2 regions of the Pseudomonas sp. 31-12 genome follow, and region 1 is predicted to be linked to the other one. Evidence: predicted binding sites of a transcription regulator. Region 1 holds the regulator's gene; the other holds the start of a gene.
The links. Region 1 encodes FliA, which starts transcription of late flagellar genes. Its sites were predicted from a motif close to CTAAAGTTTNNNNNNNNNNNGCCGNTAA; they were not measured.
Positions count from the first base shown of each region.

Region 1 (4,520 bases):
CAGGAAATCCTGAAGGATCTCTTCATCGGCGCCGAAGCTCATTAAGGGGGTGCTCCTGAGGTCTAAAAACCTAAAAAACCTAAAATGCTAAAACTCTAAAATCCTAGGCTGGATAACAAATCGTCCACATCGTCCTGACCGGACACAACGTCTTCTCTTTTATCGGCATGAATCTGCGGACCTTCACCCTGAGAGAGATGTTTTTGCGGATCTTTTTCAGCGAGCATCGCATCACGGTCATGTTCGATACCCGCAAAGCGGTCTACCTGACTGGCCATGAGCACGAGTTTGAGCAGGTTGCTTTCAACTTCGGTGACCAACTGGGTCACGCGCTTGATCACTTGACCGGTGAGGTCCTGGTAATCCTGGGCCAGCAGAATGTCGTTAAGGTTGCTCGACACCGTGCGATTGTCCTCGCTGCTGCGCGTCAGGAAACCGTCGACCCGCCGGGCCAGCTCGCGGAACTCTTCAGCCCCGACTTCGCGACGCATGAACCGACCCCAATCCGTGCTCAACGACTGGGCTTCTTCGCTCAGGCTGTTGATCAGCGGCGTGGCGTTTTCCACCAGGTCCATGGTGCGGTTGGCGGCGGCCTCGGTCAGCTTGACCACATACCCCAGGCGCTCGGTGGCGTCCGTGATCTGCGACACTTCCTCGGCTTGCGGCATGTTCGGGTCAATCTGGAAATTGACGATCGCGCTATGCAGCTCGCGAGTGAGCTTGCCCACTTCCTGATACAGGCCGCGGTCACGGGTCTGATTGAGCTCATGGATCAGTTGCACCGCGTCGCCGAACCTGCCCTTTTCAAGGCTGTTGACCAATTCGACCGCGTGTTTTTTCAGGGTCGATTCAAAATCGCCCTGTGAAGATTCGTTATTGTCCATAGCTCCCCCGGTGACGCAGTGCTCAACCGATGCGTTCGAAAATCTTTTCGATTTTGTCTTTCAACGCCTGGGCCGTGAAGGGTTTGACCACATAGCCGTTAACACCGGCCTGGGCCGCTTCGATGATCTGCTCGCGCTTGGCTTCAGCGGTGACCATCAGCACTGGCAGGTGCTTGAGCTTTTCATCCGCGCGCACGTGGCGCAGCAGATCGATGCCGGTCATGCCAGGCATGTTCCAGTCCGTTACCAGAAAGTCGATGCTGCCGCTGTTGAGGACCGGGATCGCAGTGATGCCATCGTCAGCCTCGACCGTGTTGGTGAACCCAAGGTCACGCAACAGGTTTTTTATGATCCGCCGCATCGTTGAGAAGTCATCAACGATGAGGATTTTCATGTTCTTGTCCAATTCGACCTCCAAGCAGTCTTAAACGCGCCCAGCACCTGGACACGCCATTTCAATCAATCCGGCAATGCACTCGATGACTGTCTGGAGCACAACAGATCGCGACCGATGCAGTTCAACACTCCACCGGTCTCGTTCGCAGTGTCCCCACACTGCCTTCAGCGCGCTCGCCACTCCCCCAAACGCCCCCGCAAACGGGCCGCGCACTGGCTATGTAACTGGCTGACCCGCGATTCGCTGACCCCCAGGACCTCACCGATTTCCTTGAGGTTCAGCTCTTCGTCGTAGTACAGCGCCAACACCAGTCGCTCACGCTCCGGCAAATTGGCAATCGCGTCCGCCAGCGCTGCCTGGAAGCGTTCATCTTCCAGATCGCGTGACGGCTCCAGATGTGCACTCGCGCCATCCTCGTGCAGCCCTTCGTGTTCGCCGTCCTGCAACAGATCGTCGAAACTGAATAACCGGCTGCCCAGGGTGTCGTTCAAAATCCCGTAATAATCATCGAGACTCAATTGGAGTTCGGCCGCAACCTCATGATCTTTAGCGTCACGACCGGTTTTAGCTTCAATCGAGCGAATTGCGTCGCTGACCATCCGGGTATTGCGGTGGACCGAACGTGGCGCCCAGTCCCCCTTGCGTACTTCATCGAGCATCGCGCCACGGATTCGAATGCCCGCGTACGTCTCGAAACTCGCGCCTTTGCTGGCGTCATATTTGGTCGATACTTCAAGCAGGCCGATCATCCCGGCCTGGATCAGGTCTTCAACCTGAACACTGGCCGGCAGACGGGCCAGCAAGTGGTAAGCAATGCGTTTGACCAGTGGCGCGTAACGCTCGATCAGCTCGTACTGCGCGTCACGTGCCGACTTCTTGTAGAGGTTGTAGCCACTGGCTGTCATAGGACGGGTCCTGCGGTCTGTTGCACGAGGCGCTCGACGAAAAACTCCAGGTGCCCACGCGGGTTGGCAGGTAACGGCCAGGTGTCGACCTTCTGCGCGATTGCCTTGAACGCCAGGGCGCACTTGGAACGCGGGAAGGCTTCGTAGACGGCGCGCTGCTTCTGCACAGCCTTGCGCACGCTTTCGTCGTAAGGCACCGCGCCAACGTATTGTAGGGCGACGTCGAGGAAGCGGTCCGTGACCTTGGTCAACTTGGCGAACAGGTTGCGACCTTCCTGCGGGCTCTGGGCCATATTGGCCAGGACGCGGAAACGGTTCATGCCGTAATCGCGGTTCAGCAGTTTGATCAGCGCGTAGGCATCCGTGATCGAGGTCGGCTCGTCGCAGACCACCAGCAAGACTTCCTGCGCTGCGCGAACGAAACTGACTACCGAGTCACCAATACCCGCAGCGGTGTCGATCACCAAGACGTCGAGGTTGTCGCCGATATCGCTGAAGGCCTGGATCAGGCCGGCGTGTTGGGCCGGGCTCAAATGAACCATGCTCTGTGTGCCGGACGCGGCCGGGACGATGCGGATACCGCCGGGGCCTTGCAACAGAACGTCGCGCAGCTCACAGCGGCCTTCGATCACGTCGGCCAGGGTACGTTTGGGTGTCAGCCCTAGCAGGACGTCGACGTTCGCCAGCCCCAGATCGGCGTCCAGCAGCATGACGCGCCGGCCGAGCTCAGCTAGAGCCAGGGACAAGTTCACTGACACGTTAGTCTTCCCGACGCCACCTTTGCCGCCGGTCACCGCGATCACCTGTACGGGATGCATGCTGCCCATGTTATTTCTTTACCTTGTCTTGCATAGACGGAGGCCACATTACTGGCTGCGCGTTCATCAACTGAACAATGCATGGCAGACCATCGATGTAGGTACAAAAACTGTTCATTAGTACCTCAGCCAACCTGCCTGGTCGGGCTGTGGTAAATATCAGCGAACATGTCAGCCATGGCTTCTTCGCTGGGTTCTTCCTGCATTTGCACGCTTACGGCGCGACTGACCAACTGATGACGACGCGGCAGATGCAAATCATCTGGAATACGCGGGCCATCGGTCAGGTAAGCCACCGGCAATTCATGACTGATCGCCAGGCTCAACACCTCGCCCAGACTTGCCGTTTCATCCAGTTTAGTCAGGATGCAGCCAGCTAGCCCGCAGCGCTTGTAACTGTGATAAGCGGCCGTTAGAACCTGTTTCTGGCTGGTGGTTGCCAGAACCAGATAGTTTTTTGACTTGATGCCACGTCCAGCCAGGCTTTCGAGCTGCATGCGCAGGGCCGGATCGCTGGCCTGAAGGCCCGCGGTATCGATCAGCACCACGCGCTTGCGCAACAATGGATCCAGCGCCTGCACCAGCGATTGGCCCGGATCGACGTGAGTTACCGACACGTTGAGGATCCGGCCCAGGGTCTTCAATTGTTCCTGAGCACCGATACGGTAGCTGTCCATGCTCACCAGCGCGATGTTTTGCGCGCCGTATTTGAGCACGTAGCGGGCCGCGAGCTTGGCCAGGGTGGTGGTCTTGCCCATGCCGGCCGGGCCGACCATGGCAATCACGCCGCCCTCTTCCAGTGGCTCGACTTCCGGTGTGGCGATCATCCGCGCCAGGTGCGCCAGCAACATGCGCCAGGCCTGACGAGGTTCGTCAATGTCGGTAATCATCGCCAGCAAATCGCGGGACAACGGGCCGGACAGGCCGATGCGTTGCAGGCGACGCCAGAGACTGGCCTGGGCCGGACGACTGCCTTGCAGCTGATTCCAGGCCAGGGAGCCGAGTTGCACTTCCATCAGCTCGCGCAGGCTGTTGAGCTCGAAACGCATCGAATCGAAAGCCCGTGGGTCCACACCGCCAGCGGCGGGTGCCGGGGCTGGCGCGGAGCGACGAGGCTCGGCGTAGGTCGGTTCGATCAGCGGCTCGGCAGCGGTCAATGGCAGGCCGGCGAACAACTGGCGATTGGTGGTCTTGTCGCCTTCGGTTTCGCCTTCGCCACGCAGGCTCAATTCGGCCTGGGCGGTGACGATCCGCGACTGGGTCTTGCGCAGCTCATCCTCGAGTTCCATGTTCGGAACACGCGGGGCCAGCGCCGACAATTTGTAATCCAGCGCAGCCGTCAGCTCGACACCACCGGCGATCCGGCGATTGCCAATAATGGCGGCATCAGCGCCCAGCTCATCACGAACCAGTTTCATGGCCTGACGCATATCGGCGGCGAAAAAACGCTTAACTTGCATAAACCACTACCTCAGCCGTTGGGCCCTACTGTCGCAACGATGGTCACTTGCTTGTT
Region 1 is NZ_CP029482.1:2,008,502-2,013,021, reverse strand. It holds gene DJ564_RS09310 (chemotaxis protein CheA) at 1-42, opposite strand, end outside; gene DJ564_RS09305 (protein phosphatase CheZ) at 96-884, opposite strand; gene DJ564_RS09300 (chemotaxis response regulator CheY) at 907-1,278, opposite strand; gene fliA (RNA polymerase sigma factor FliA) at 1,446-2,186, opposite strand; gene fleN (flagellar synthesis regulator FleN) at 2,183-3,013, opposite strand; gene flhF (flagellar biosynthesis protein FlhF) at 3,130-4,464, opposite strand; gene flhA (flagellar biosynthesis protein FlhA) at 4,476-4,520, opposite strand, start outside.

Region 2 (4,520 bases), 3.2 Mb from region 1:
TGGCCGTTGGGCTGGCTGTCCGACCGTTATGACCGGGCGTTGTTGATCCGCTGCTTTGCGGTGGTCCTGGCCCTGACCGCGTTGCCGCTGGCCATCATGCAGCAGGTGCCGCTGGAGGTTCTGTTTGTCGCCGGGTTCTTCTGTTCGCTGGTGATGTTCTGCCTGTATCCGCTGGCCGTGGCGTTTTCCAATGACCACGTCGAAGGTGATCGCCGCGTGTCCCTGACCGCGATGTTGCTGGTGACCTACGGCGTTGGCGCCAGTATCGGGCCGTTGGTGGCCGGGGTCCTGATGAAGCTGTTCGGCAGCCACATGTTGTATGCCTTCTTCAGTTTCTTCGCGTTGGTGCTGGTGTGGCGGATTCGCCCGAAAGCGGTCACCAACCTGCACCAGGTCGAAGATGCGCCGCTGCATCACGTGGCCATGCCGGACAGCATGTCGAGTTCGCCGCTGGTGGCGTGCCTTGACCCACGGGTCGATGAGCAAGTCGTACAGGACCAGATGCAAAACCCGATCAACCCTGAGCCGGAACCCGAGCCGGATCCCGAAACCGATCCACCACCCGAAGACCCGGACGCGGGTCGCGAGCAAAGCTTCACCGAAGCCAGGCCTTAAACGGGCGCATAAAAAAACGGGCAGTCACCGCAAGGGACTGCCCGTTTTTTGTTGAAGTGCCGTATTACATGTCGTCTTTGTCGAAACGTCGTGCTTCGCGTTGAAGCTGATAGACGAAGCGCTCGACTTGCCGCTGCACCAGGCCGCTCATGTTATGGAAGCGAACACCGGCGAAGGTGGTGGAGATCTTCTCTTCGAAGTGCAGGTAACGCAGTTCGACCGGTGCGGTCATGTTGCCGAAGGGCAGGGCGGCGACGAAGCGGTCATAGACCTGGCCCAGTTGCAGGCTGGCGGTGATGTCGCCTTCAAAACGCAGTTTGCAGCCGGTGGCTGAGATATCCAGCAGCTTGCCGCCCACGGTCGACTTGAGTTTGTCACCGCCCAGTTCGACGCTGACCAGTTGCGCCAGTTTCAACGCCGCACGGAACGCATTACGGCGCTGGTGATAGACCACTTCAGCGGGCAGGGGGCCACGATAGCAGCGAGTATCGTCGGACTCATCGATGGTCAGCGTGCCATTGCTTTCCCAGGCGATGCGCACACCGTCGTGAAAGCCTTCAACCTTGAACGGTTCTCCGGCCAGCAAAAAACGTTCACCGTCACGCGGGATCATTTCATCCAGGGCGATAGTATTGCTGTCGCGATCAACGTTCACCAGATAGCTCTGGAAGCGCTGGGTGCGCTCATGGAAGGTGATGATCAGCGGGTCATGGCTGTCCTGAAGCTGGCGCAGGTTGCTGGAGATCTCCAGAGGTGTGGTAAGCACCTTGGGTGGCTGCGGGGCGTCTTCCGCGCTTTGGGTATTGAACACGGTTCATCAATCTCCAGGCAAAATATGACTACGGCGAGCCAGCATTTTGCCAGCATGTTTCGTGTCTTGATAGGGCGTGTCTATGCAAAGGCTCAAGCCTGACTGAGCGGACGCGGCTTCGCAAGCTTGGCGGTGGATCCGCGGGCATCATAAAGCGCGGGTGGTTCGCCGCCGGTGAGGATTTTCAGCTGGTTGGCCGTGGCGGCCTGCTGGACCAGGATCGACTGGCCATTGTTGACGTTGGCCGCCTGGCATTGAGCCAGGAGATCGGTCAGTTTGTCGCTCTGCTCCAGCAGCTGATCGCCGATGCTCGACTGGCTGGCGAGTTGCTCCAGGCCACTACGATTGATCGGCAGGTTCAGGCTGGCGAGGATTTCGCTGCGCTTGCGGCCATGCTGTTCAAGCAGAATGATCATTGCCTGTTTCTGCGCCAGAATATCTTCGAGCAGCGGCATGTCACGACCGTGCAAGGCGAGGGACTCGGTTCGCAGTAACTCCAGCAAGTGTTGCGCTGGAGCAAAGTCGTCGGTGATCAGTTGCAGTAAATTAGTGTCGTGCATGGCTGGCCTTGGGGTTTAAGCGTCCAAAAGCCTGGCGCAGGCCGTGGCCTAGCGCTGGGCTTCGAAGTTGAGCAGTTTGCTGGCTACACGGTTGCTGTCGACTTTATAGCTGCCATCGGCAATCGCTGCTTTCAACTCGGCCACGCGGGCATTGTCGACGGCAGGCTGATCGCGCAGCTTGTCAGTGACCTTCTGCAACTGTTGAGCCTCATTGCTGAGGTGTACCGATTCCCCGCTTTTGGCGGTACTGGCCTGTTCGGCCGGGGTATTCAGCGGCGCGGATTTGCCGGTTTCGGCAGTTTCCTTCGCGGTGCTGGTACGCGTACTACCGGTAAGTGATGAGGAACTGTTTAAACGGCTGAAATCGATGACCATGATAAAAACCTCTGGGTATTTGGACGCTTGCCATGTTTTCGGCTCTCCCTGCGAAAACTTTAGGCCCATTTATCAATGAGCGTGCATGCGCCAGCGCTTGTCCTGCCTGCTGCACAGTTTAGGGAACAGCCGGGCGGCGCGCCATCTTTCACCCACAGATCGTTCTACATGGCCACTTCCACCTGGCCAGGCGCCATGACTTGCGCCTTGATGACCCGCTGGGAGTTAAGGTTTTTCACTCGAATCTGTTCGCGCAAGCCGCCGTTGGACAGGGCTTCGCCCGGCATACGCACACTGAGCGTACCACTGCGGGCGGTAATGACCACTTGATCGCCCTTGCTGATGACTTCGGCCTGTTCGAGATGGACCAGCGTCAGCACCTGATTGGCGACCGTTGGTCGGGTAAGTTTCTGCCCGACAGCCTGTTCCATAGAGGTGAAATAACCCTGGTTGATCTGGCTGATGTCCCGCTCGCGCAACATGACGTCGCCGGGCTCAATGACTCCGGCGCGTTTGAGCGGCCGTGTGGTTGTGACAACGTCCCGAAACAGGCGGACTTGAGCGGGCACGAAGACTGTCCAGGGGGATGTGCTGTCGCAGCGGACCTTGACCGTGACCCGCCCGATCGGGGTCGCAGGGCTCTCCAGCGTGGCTGTCAATTCCTTGTCGCACATGGGCATGCGCAATCGCGGATCGAGCTGGCTGACCTCGATTTCATAGCGGCCTTCCGTTTGACTGGTGGCCAAATAGTCCTCTACGGTGAATTCAAGAAAGCCCTGAGTGACGCCGATAAGTATGTCAGGCAAGGTAACCGCGTCAGCAAGGGCAGGGCTGCCAGCGTTGAACAGGCAAACGGCCGACATCGCGCAAAGCCATTTGCGGGAAGTTGATGTCAGGCGTCGGAAAAATGTCGGTTCTGTGTTCATAAGAGTTAAAAAGCAAGCGCCGTGCCGTTTAGCAATAAATGTGCGTCGCAACACACTTAAGCGTTGGTGTAGGAGTCTGTGCATGGCTGGTGTAATGGATGCGGTAAACCAGCGCACGCAACTGGTTGGGCAGAATCGCCTTGAGCTGTTGTTGTTCCGTCTCGACGGCCAGCAGCTGTATGGAATCAACGTGTTCAAGGTCCGTGAGGTGCTGCAATGCCCCAAGCTGACCCTGATGCCCAAGTCCAGTCCTGTCGTGTGCGGTGTGGCAAATATCCGGGGGGCGACCATTCCGATTCTTGATCTGGCGATGGCGACCGGCTCCGGTGCGCTTAAAGATCAAAGCAACCCGTTCGTGATCATCACGGAGTACAACACCAAGACCCAGGGTTTCCTGGTGCGATCGGTGGAGCGCATCGTCAACATGAACTGGGAGGAGATTCATCCGCCACCCAAGGGCACGGGCCGCGATCATTACCTGACGGCTGTGACTCGGGTCGACAATCAGTTAGTCGAAATCATCGACGTCGAGAAAGTGCTGGCGGAAGTGGCGCCGACACCGGAAGCGATTTCGGTCGGCGTAGTGGATGTCGAAACCCAGCACAAGGCGTTGTCATTGCGGGTATTGACGGTCGATGACTCGTCGGTGGCGCGCAAGCAGGTGAGCCGTTGCCTGCAGACGGTTGGCGTCGAAGTGGTGGCGTTGAACGACGGCAGGCAAGCGCTGGATTACTTGCGCAAGCTGGTCGATGAGGGCAAGAAGCCGGAAGAAGAGTTCCTGATGATGATTTCCGACATCGAGATGCCGGAAATGGACGGGTACACCCTGACGGCCGAGATCCGCAGCGACCCGCGCATGCAAAAGCTTCATATCATCCTGCATACTTCGTTGTCGGGTGTATTCAATCAGGCGATGGTCAAGAAAGTCGGCGCAGATGACTTCCTTGCCAAATTCCGCCCTGATGACCTGGCATCCCGGGTAGTCGACCGGATCAAAGCAGCAGATATCAGCTAGGGGCCTTCTGCCCCTGGTGGTTAACACGATTTAAGAGGCGGCATCTTTGTCTACGGGTAATTTGGATTTCGAACAGTTCCGGGTATTCCTGGAAAAAGCCTGTGGCATTTTGCTCGGTGAAAACAAGCAGTACCTGGTCTCGAGCCGTCTCAACAAACTGATGGAGCAGCAAGGCATCAAGTCCCTGGGTGAGCTGGTCCAGCGCATCCAGACCCAGC
Region 2 is NZ_CP029482.1:5,175,201-5,179,720, reverse strand. It holds gene DJ564_RS24475 (MFS transporter) at 1-615, shown strand, start outside; gene DJ564_RS24470 (flagellar brake protein) at 680-1,426, opposite strand; gene DJ564_RS24465 (flagella synthesis protein FlgN) at 1,519-1,986, opposite strand; gene flgM (flagellar biosynthesis anti-sigma factor FlgM) at 2,035-2,361, opposite strand; gene flgA (flagellar basal body P-ring formation chaperone FlgA) at 2,526-3,287, opposite strand; gene DJ564_RS24450 (chemotaxis protein CheV) at 3,370-4,302, shown strand; gene cheR (protein-glutamate O-methyltransferase CheR) at 4,349-4,520, shown strand, end outside.
Region 2: flgM (flagellar biosynthesis anti-sigma factor FlgM) is a predicted target of FliA. The motif match lies at 2,397-2,424, and genes of this name have one in related genera.